3 regions of the Halobacillus sp. A1-3 genome follow, and region 2 is predicted to be linked to each of the others. Evidence: riboswitches for the same ligand, from Rfam matches in the RefSeq annotation. Region 2 holds a riboswitch; each other region holds the start of a gene.
The links. Region 2 has a riboswitch for S-adenosylmethionine ahead of metK (methionine adenosyltransferase). Riboswitches for the same ligand answer to the same signal wherever they lie in the genome.

Region 1: linked by a shared signal. The riboswitch ahead of ACRYKC_RS01620 (5-methyltetrahydropteroyltriglutamate--homocysteine S-methyltransferase) and the one ahead of metK (methionine adenosyltransferase) in region 2 are both predicted to bind S-adenosylmethionine.
Region 3: linked by a shared signal. The riboswitch ahead of ACRYKC_RS06165 (methionine ABC transporter ATP-binding protein) and the one ahead of metK (methionine adenosyltransferase) in region 2 are both predicted to bind S-adenosylmethionine.

The regions. Positions count from the first base shown of each region.
Region 1 is NZ_JBPCEO010000001.1:345,786-349,062, forward strand. It holds gene ACRYKC_RS01615 (aldo/keto reductase) at 1-68, opposite strand, end outside; gene ACRYKC_RS01620 (5-methyltetrahydropteroyltriglutamate--homocysteine S-methyltransferase) at 133-1,248, opposite strand; SAM riboswitch class I at 1,344-1,442, opposite strand; gene ACRYKC_RS01625 (sugar O-acetyltransferase) at 1,508-2,068, opposite strand; gene ACRYKC_RS01630 (malate:quinone oxidoreductase) at 2,225-3,277, opposite strand, start outside.
Region 2 is NZ_JBPCEO010000005.1:284,807-288,083, reverse strand. It holds gene ACRYKC_RS11480 (gamma carbonic anhydrase) at 1-228, shown strand, start outside; gene metK (methionine adenosyltransferase) at 270-1,466, opposite strand; SAM riboswitch class I at 1,680-1,793, opposite strand; gene ACRYKC_RS11470 (thiol-disulfide oxidoreductase DCC family protein) at 1,848-2,234, opposite strand; gene pckA (phosphoenolpyruvate carboxykinase (ATP)) at 2,399-3,277, shown strand, end outside.
Region 3 is NZ_JBPCEO010000003.1:147,619-150,895, forward strand. It holds gene ACRYKC_RS06155 (MetQ/NlpA family ABC transporter substrate-binding protein) at 1-173, opposite strand, end outside; gene ACRYKC_RS06160 (methionine ABC transporter permease) at 200-862, opposite strand; gene ACRYKC_RS06165 (methionine ABC transporter ATP-binding protein) at 822-1,865, opposite strand; SAM riboswitch class I at 1,940-2,044, opposite strand; gene ACRYKC_RS06170 (carboxymuconolactone decarboxylase family protein) at 2,227-2,574, shown strand; gene ACRYKC_RS06175 (GntR family transcriptional regulator) at 2,762-3,277, shown strand, end outside.

The sequences.
Region 1 (3,277 bases), on a different contig from region 2:
AACATATTTCCTAAAGGAGCTGTACCTAGTCCTACTCTATGTTTTAAAGCATCTTCAAGAGATTTCATGAGTTTAATTCCTCCTTAGTCAATCCTATAGATTTATATCCATTCATAGGAAAAATCAAACATCTCAAGCCTCCTGCCATACCTCATCGGCAATCCTCACGACATGGCGGATTTTCTCCCACTGCTCATCTTCTGTAATCTTGTTTCCTTCTTCGGTCGAGGCAAATCCGCACTGCGGACTTAAGCAAAGCTGACTGACCGGTACAAAATCGGACGCTTCCAAAATCCGGTTCTTCACGTGATCCGGATCCTCAAGCTCACCGAATTTCGATGTGATTAATCCGAGCACAATGGAAAGGTCAGGGCGATTCACATGACGAAGCGGTTCAAAACCGCCAGAACGCTCATCATCGAACTCTAAGAAAAGTCCATCAACATCAAGACCGCCGAAAATAGTTTGGGAGACCGCTTCATAGCTGCCGCTCGTCATGAAGGTCGACTGAAAGTTCCCGCGGCAAATGTGCATCGTTACTGTCATATCCTCCGGTCGTTTCGCAATCGACTCATTCACTACGCGTGCGCATAGTTCAGCGACTTCATCCGGGTTTTGCCCCTTCTCTTCAATGGATGCTCGTCCCTCCTCAGAAAAGAACGTCGCCCATGATGTATCATCGAGCTGCAGATAGCGGCAGCCTTCCTGATAGATTCTCTCAATGAAGCCTTGATAGGCAGTAATCAAGTCTCGAACGAGGTCTTGTTGATTTTCATAGACGTCTTCATCAATCTTCGCGCGGAATAAAAGCATATTTGGACTTGGAATTGTGAGCTTCGCCACCGCATCTCCTGCGATTTGGTTTAGAAAACGGAAATGCTCAATCATATAATGATCCGTGAACCCCACTTTTCCTGTCACTATAATGCCGCGTGCTTTTGTTTCTACTCCATCAAACTGCAAGCCTTGCTCCGTATCATAGCCTTCTACGCCATCTAGACCTTCAAGAAAATCAAAATGCCACCAGCTCCTGCGGAAATCGCCGTCGGTCACGGCTTTCAACCCAGCATTCTTCTGCTTTTCTACTAACTTAAAAATCTCTTCATCTTCTATTTTCTTTAATTCCTGCGCAGTAATTTCTCCCTTTGCCCATTGAGCGCGTGCTTCTTTCAAACGCTCTGGTCGCAGGAAGCTCCCCACATGATCTCCTTTGAATGGTGCGCGCTTCACTTCTGTAGAACTAGACATTTGAACATTCCCTCTTTCTTTTTATGTATTTAGATAATAAAAAGCCCCGCTTCTCAATAAGAAGAGGGGCTGAATATCGTAACGAACCATTTCTCTTCTTATCTTTAAGCTTCACGCTTCTGGAATTAGCACAGTACTTCACGCCTGCTGCTAAGGTTTCGTCGGGCCAGTCCCTCCACCTTTCTCGATAAGAAATAATCTATTTAACTGTTATGAATTACTATACAGGAAGAACCCAAAAAGTGGCAAGAGGAATGATTTAATCCACCTGTTTTATAACCTTCGCTGGTTTCCCTCCGACCACCACATTATCTGGAACATCCTTAACCACAACGGCTCCGGATGCGATGACCGCATTGTCTCCAATCGTCACCCCTGGGTTAATCACTGCTCTTCCCCCGATCCAAACGTTATCACCAATCGTAACCGGTTTTGTATATTCAATTTCTGAGATTCTTTCTTCTGCCTTGATAGGGTGAGTATTCGTATAGATATGTACACCGGGAGCGATCATGCAGTTCTTCCCGATCGTCACTTTCCCTCCATCTAGGATGGTACAGTCGAAGTTCGCATAAAAGTTCTCCCCAACATGAATGTTATAGCCATAGTCACACCGAAACGTTGATTCTGCATAGATTTGTTCTCCAGTCGAACCTAGTAATTCCTTTAATAGAGACGCCCGTTTCTCTTCTTCTAATTCGCTCGTATCATTAAAAGAACGGACTAAAGCTCTTGCTCTCGCTAGGTCTTTTACTAATTCCTTATCTCCTGGATAATACAGTTCTCCGTCTATCATTTTTTCTTTTTCTGTTTTCACCATGGTTCCTGCCTTTCTTTTAACGTTTCTTAGACTTATTCATAAAAAATAACCTTCAATCTAAGGATAGATTAAAGGTTTTATTGATGCTATGCTAGCGATTTATGATCTTTGATGACTTTCTACGCTCTTAAATATAGCGAGAATTAAGGTTTTGGCTTAACTATAGACTGTATCTCTTTCTTCTTTTTCATTCAGCCCAAGCGTCTCCGCCGTTGACGATTTAATCTCATCAATCATCTGCGGATTTTGCATCAGCGACAACCCATAAGAAGGAATCATATCGATTAGCTTAGACTCCCACTCTTTGATATGCTGAGGGAAACAATTTTCCAAGACTTCAAGCATAACGTTAACAGCTGTAGAGGCTCCGGGTGAAGCCCCAAGCAAGGCAGCGATTGATCCATCCTCTGCACTTACCACTTCTGTACCAAACTGAAGCGTTCCTTTTCCGCCTTCTTCGGTATCTTTAATTACTTGCACGCGCTGACCTGCAACGACTAAATCCCAATCTTCACTTTTCGCTTCAGGGATAAATTCACGGATTGCTTCCATGCGCTGTTCCTTCGATTGGAGCACTTGCTGGATCAAATATTTCGTCAGTGGCATTTGCTTTGCTCCTGCACCTACCATTGTCAGAAGGTTATCCGGTTTGACGGAGTTCACCAAATCCATCAACGAACCTTCTTTTAAGAACTTAGGTGAGAAGCCGGCAAACGGCCCGAATAGCAATGACTTTCTACCGTCAATATATCTGGTATCCAAGTGCGGCACCGACATTGGCGGAGCGCCGACTGGAGCTTTTCCGTATACCTTAGCCTCATGCTGCTCGATGACTTCCGGGTTATTACAAACCATAAACTGTCCGCTTACAGGGAAGCCGCCAATTCCTTTTCCTTCTGGAATTCCGGATTTTTGCAGTAAATGTAAAGCTCCGCCGCCATTGCCGATAAACACAAAATCTGCCGTTTGGCATGCGAGTTTTTCGCCAACGGTGTCGCGAACGGTCACTTCCCATTTTCCGTCTTCGGTGCGCTTAATATCCTCAACACTATGATTATAGTTCACTTCAACACTACTATTTTCCAGGTTATCAAACAGCTTACGGGTTAACGCTCCAAAATTCACATCTGTTCCCGTATCCATTTTAGTTGCCGCAATCGGATCCTTCGTTTTGCGGTCTTTCATAATCAACGGAAGCCATTTTGCTAG
Region 2 (3,277 bases):
ATCGGAATGGGCTCACTTATCCTTGACGGAGCAGAAATTGGTGAGCAAACTTTCATAGGAGCGGGAAGCTTAGTTCCACCCGGAAAAGTAATACCGCCAAATACGCTGGCATTTGGAAGGCCTGCAAAAGTTGTGCGTGAATTGAACGAAACGGATATTCAGGAACTTGACCGCATTCGTAAAACTTATGTTGAAAAAGGACAATATTATAAAAGCCTGCAAACCTAACTATTAAAAAAGCCTCTGAAAATGAATTCAGAGGCTTTGTTTTACTTCAAGCGGTTTATAAGTTCTTCTGCTTTATCAGTTTTTTCCCATGGAAATTCCACATCAGTCCGTCCGAAGTGACCGTAAGCAGCTGTTTGACGATAAATCGGACGACGAAGGTCCAACATTTTAATAATTCCAGCTGGACGTAGGTCAAACAAGTCTCTAACTGCTTCAACCAGCTTTTCTTCGCTTACCTTCCCTGTACCGAACGTATTTATAGAAATGGATACAGGCTGGGCAACACCGATAGCGTACGCCAGCTGAACCTCCACAGTATCTGCAAGACCTGCTGCTACGATGTTCTTAGCTACGTAACGCGCCGCATAAGCAGCGGAGCGGTCCACTTTTGTCGCATCTTTCCCACTGAAAGCGCCGCCCCCGTGTCGAGCATATCCACCATAAGTATCAACAATAATTTTTCTTCCTGTCAGACCTGCATCCCCTTGCGGCCCGCCGATTACGAAACGACCTGTAGGGTTAATGAAATATTTTGTATGATTATCAATTAAGTAAGAAGGCACAACAGGATCAATGACTTCAGCTTTAATGTCTTTTTTAATTTGATCAAGCGTAATTTCCTCAGCATGCTGAGTAGAAATAACAATAGTATCAACGCGAACCGGTTGATCATTTTCATCGTATTCAATCGTAACTTGAGTTTTCCCGTCTGGACGTAAGTACTCGAGTGTACCGTCGTTACGAACATCAGATAAGCGCTTGGAAAGTTTATGCGCAAGAGAGATCGGCAAAGGCATCAATTCTTTTGTTTCATTGTTTGCGAATCCGAACATAAGCCCCTGGTCACCTGCACCAATTGCCTCAATTTCATCCTCGCTCATTTGTCCCTCACGTGATTCATAGGCAACATCTACTCCACCGGCGATATCTGGGGACTGTTCGTCTATGGCAGTAAGAACTGCACACGTATCAGCATCAAAACCATACTTGGCTCTTGTATAGCCAATATCCTTGATCGTCTGGCGTACAATAGATGGAATATCTACATAGGTATTGGTACTGATTTCTCCAGACACTAGTACAAGTCCTGTAGTGACTGTCGTTTCACATGCGACCCTTGCATTTGGGTCGTTTTTTAAAATTTCGTCTAAGATCGCATCAGAAATCTGGTCACAAATTTTATCAGGGTGGCCCTCGGTAACAGATTCTGATGTGAATAACCGGCGATTGGCAGGCATTCTCTAAAACTCCTCCTTCTGAAAGTTCAATGAATTAGACGGAACTCTTTACCAGTATGTGTAGAAACCGTATGACAGTTTCTTTATTCGTTCATTTCATATCTTGTCCTCCGGAACTACGTACAAAGGAGGATCAAGTTCACTTATGGATCATTTCCTTATATAAAAGAAAAAACCCTTCCTGACTTAGAGGAAAGGGGCTGCTTCCTTTCGCTCTTATCGTCCAAGGAGTCATTGATCTCCTTGCTTCAGGTTAGCACCATGTCATTTGAATGACGGGTTGCCGGGCTTCAAAGGGCCTGTCCCTCCACCGACTCTGGATAAGAGAGTTTCCGTTCTTGGATATCGTATCGAAAACCATGTTTAATGTCAATTAAATACCTATGACTTAGGCAAAGAGCAAGAGCCATTCTTACACTTACCTTTGAAAAGTTTATAACGGCTTCTAGCCACGAATGCGTATAGTGGTTTTCCAATTATGCTGCTTCCAGGAATGGAAAAAAGGACTCCTGGAATAAACGTGAGCGGACATTTTCTCATAAGATAAGTAATAGCAAAGTACCCTCTCTTCTCATCTCCAGAGGGAAGCAGTACGTGTAACTCCTGTTTTATTGCTTTTTCCCTACTTTTGGGTAGAGAATTTACCTTCCCATATTGTTGAAGAGAGATCCACTCCATCGTATTAAACCAATCAAACCTTTTAAACAGACGCTTTGATTGATTACACAAGTAACAACCCCCATCGTAAAGCACAAGTGATTTGCTCATTAAATCACAACCTTTCTTCTTTTATTTTACCTGATAAAAGGGTAAAAAATAAATTGAAAGCATTTTCACAAAGAGTATGGATTATTAATATGAATGTGTTATACTAATGTTCAAATTAAGTACTTAGCTTATTGAAATCTTTTAAAAAAGGCGGGTAGACACATATGAGTGCCATTAATCAAATGTCAGAATTAAACCTCTTATTAGCCCAGGAGCATGTCCACCACCAATTATCGGTACCTCAATTAGTGGAGCACATCTTAGAGCGTCATGAAGGGGCGCTTACGGACAAAGGAGCCATCCAGGCGACCACTGGAGCTTATACAGGACGATCTCCTAAGGATAAATTTATAGTAAAAGATGATGTCTCCGCTAATAAAGTTGATTGGGGCAAGGTAAATCAGCCCATCGATGAAGACACCTTCACCACACTTTACCATAAAGTGCTCGATTACTTGAAAGATCGTGACGCCTTGTTTTCCTTTAAAGGGTTTGCTGGGGCTGATGAAAAGTTCAGGCTTCCGATCAGAGTTATTAACGAATTCGCTTGGCATAATCTGTTTGCCCGACAAATGTTCATCCGACCTTCCGAAGATGAAGTGGAAGAATTAGAGCCAGAATTCACCGTGGTATCCGCACCGACATTTAAAGCAGAACCTGATGTTGACGGAACAAATTCAGAAGCCTTTATCATGGTTTCGTTTAAACACCGTATCGTTTTAATCGGTGGAACAGAATACGCTGGCGAAATTAAGAAATCAATCTTCTCTGTTATGAACTTCATGCTTCCTCAAAAAAATGTATTGCCTATGCATTGTTCTGCTAATGTAGGAAAAGAGGGCGATGTCGCTTTATTCTTCGGTCTTTCAGGCACAGGTAAAACAACTTTGTCGGCTGATCCCAACCGGAGATTAATCGGTGATGATGAACATGCCTGGTCCAATTACGGTATCTTCAACATTGAGGGTGGCTGTTATGCGAAGTGCATAAGTTTGTCTGAGAAAAACGAACCACAGATATTTAATGCCATTCACTTTGGTTCA
Region 3 (3,277 bases), on a different contig from region 2:
TCTAGTAGAGGAGCGATTGCTTGATTGACCATATCACTATACGGTCCGGATGTAGCTCCGAAGCGTATAGTCTTTTTTTCTGATGCATCTGCATCACCTGATGCTTCCTCTCCACAGGCTGCTAGAAAGGCAACGGAGAGTAGGGTAAGAAGCAATAAAAATAATTTCTTCATGAGTAATTCCTCCTAAGTATGTGTATTCAGCTTTTTTTAACAGATTTGGCTAAAAAGTCTCCAGCATATTGGACCACTTGTACCATTACAATCAACAAGATGACCGTTGTGAACATAACGAAGTTGTCATACCGGTAGTACCCGTAGCGTATAGCTAAGTCGCCGATTCCGCCTCCGCCAATGGCTCCGGCCATGGCTGAATAACCGATCAAGCTGATTGCGGTGATCGTCAGCCCGCTGATTAGTCCTGACTTGATTTCAGGAAAAATGATATCTTTAATGATCAGCCATGGTGACGCTCCACAGGCAATGGCTGCTTCAATTACGCCCCGGTCAATGTCCCTGGCAGAGGACTCGACAATCCTAGCATAAAAAGGAATGGCTGCTACAGATAAAGCGACAGATGCAGCTACAGGTCCTGTTGTTGTGCCTAATAGGAAGTTAGTAAAAGGGAATAAAAAGACGAGCAAGATGATAAATGGAACAGATCTAACTAGGTTAACCACAACTCCCGCTACGCTCTTTACCCATTTGTTCTCCAAAAATAGATCACGATCTGTTACGAATAATAAGAGTCCGAGTGGCAGGCCTGCAATCAAGGCGACCACAAGGCCAATTCCAACCATAATCAACGTTTCAATAAAGGATTTATTCAGCTCGGGCAACAGGGTGATGAACTGATCTGCCATGTTTCAACACCTCCACTTCTTCTAAGGTTGTTTGCAAGCTTTGCAGTGCTGCTTGTATTTCTTTTTCTTCCCCCGTCAACTCCATTACGAATGTTCCTAAAGCTTTCTCCTGAATGTAGTCAATGTTTGCGTGAAGAATGTTTCCCCTTACGTTGAATTTCTGCAAAAGGTCTGAAACAACCGATTCATTTGCTAGATTCCCGCTAAATTTCATATGTACGATGGTTCCAGTGCTTCGCTCCAAAAGCTCATCAGGAATGTTAAAATCAATGACGGTTTGGATGAACCGTTTCGTCAATGTGTTCTTTGGCGAGGAAAAAATATCGTACGTTTTACCTTCTTCAACGATTTGTCCGTCTTCCATAACTGCACAGCGATCACAAATTTCTTTCACGACTTCCATCTCATGGGTAATTAAGACGATAGTAAGGCCCAGCTCACGATTAATTTTTTTCAGAAGCTGTAGGATCGACTTCGTGGTATTAGGATCAAGTGCAGAAGTAGCTTCATCACATAAAAGTACCTTTGGATTGTTCGCAAGGGCTCGAGCGATGCTGACACGCTGCTTTTGTCCCCCGCTTAACTGGGCAGGATACTGATCTGCTTTGTCGGAGAGACCGACAAGTTCAAGGAGCTCGAGTGCACGTTTCTTGCGTTCGTTTTTACCGACACCAGAAGCTTTCAATGCAAATGCTACATTGTCTACAACGGTTTTAGCCATTGCTAAGTGAAAGCCTTGAAAAATCATCCCAATCGACTGTCTTGCTTTTCTCAGTTCTTTGGAAGACAAGGATAAGAGATCGATTCCATCTACCAATACTTTCCCGCTTGTCGGTCGTTCTAAAATGTTTAAGCAGCGTAGTAACGTACTTTTCCCGGCACCACTGTACCCGACGACTCCGAATATTTCTCCTTTTTCAATTTCCAACGACACATGATCGACACCGATAATCTGCCGCTCTTTAGATTGATAGACTTTACTCAGCTGTTCAATCGAAATCATAAGGTTTCCTCCTTTATTCCATAAAAAAACTCTTCCGAATTCGGAAGAGAGTTTCGCATAGATATTCTGCCAAACTCTTATCTTCCAGAACACTTACATTCTGCAGGAATTAGCACCACTCCTTTCGGAAGGTTGCTGTGACATCAAAGGGCCGTTCCCTCAGTCACTCTCGATAAGAATTAATAATTAGGTATATTAGATTATGTTTTATTACTTTACAGTAAACAAGCATCATTGTAAATAATATTTTAAATATTTATAAAAATAGAGGTAATATGCTCCCGAGCATTCCCAATTGTTTATTCAAATGGAAAAGCCAAGGAATGGTCACAGTATTAAATAGAAGGGAGAGTATGAAATTATGAACAAGAATGCGGAGCAGATTCTGCACGATTATCGAAAGGGGATCGAAGAACTCACGAGTCACTTACCTGAAGCAACAAAAGAATATAATCGATTTACAGGCGCATTTTTTGAAGACGGAGAATTAGAGAGAGGGACTAAACATTTGATGGTGCTTGCGATCAGCTTGAAATATGGAGACGAAGCGAGTATCACATACCACATGGACCAATGTGTAGAGATGGGGTGCACGGACCAGCAGATTTATGAAACGATGGGAGTTAGCGCTGCTTACGGGGGCGGTTCTGCGATGAGTCAGGCTGTTACAGTAGGAATGAAAATAGTAGAGGAGTTTCGAAAGCGATAATGCAAAAAGCCGGGATAATTATCCCGGCTTTTTCTATTTTGTGGCAATAAAACAATTGTTGCGTTCAGAATTTGTGTAATAATTACTAAATTCTGAAAATTATGTAGAATAAATCAATACTTTACGTTATGATGTTGATAGATTCAAATTGTATACAATCTTTGAATACAAAATGGTGGGGTAATTCATGTCAACTAAAAAGAGAAATGAAGAAATGGCCTATGAGAAGGTTAAGCGTGCCATAATGCTTAAACGTTTGAACCCTGGTCAGAGGATAACGGAAGATTGGGTCAGTAAAGAATTAAATATGAGCAGAACTCCTATTCGAGCAGCTTTCAAAAGATTAGAGAGTGAAAAGCTCATAGAGCTTGTACCTAATAAAGGAGCGGTTGTTCACAACCCTTCAAATAAAGAGTTAGAGGATGTATTTAATTTGAGAACCGTTCTTGAAACGTATGCTGCGAGTTTGGCTATTCCGGAATTGACTAGTCAGGATTTTGCAGTTTTGTATGATTTATTGAATCAAGAAAAGGAGGCTTATAGAAAGAAAGACTTTGAGGAGTTTATGAGAGTTAATGGCTTGATTCACGCCTTCCCAGCTAGAGTAGCAAATAATAAATTCCTTTTACATGAGATAGAAACACTGAATCAGTGGTCCGACTGTTATCTAATTTTGAGAGATGAATTTTATTCTACTCCAATA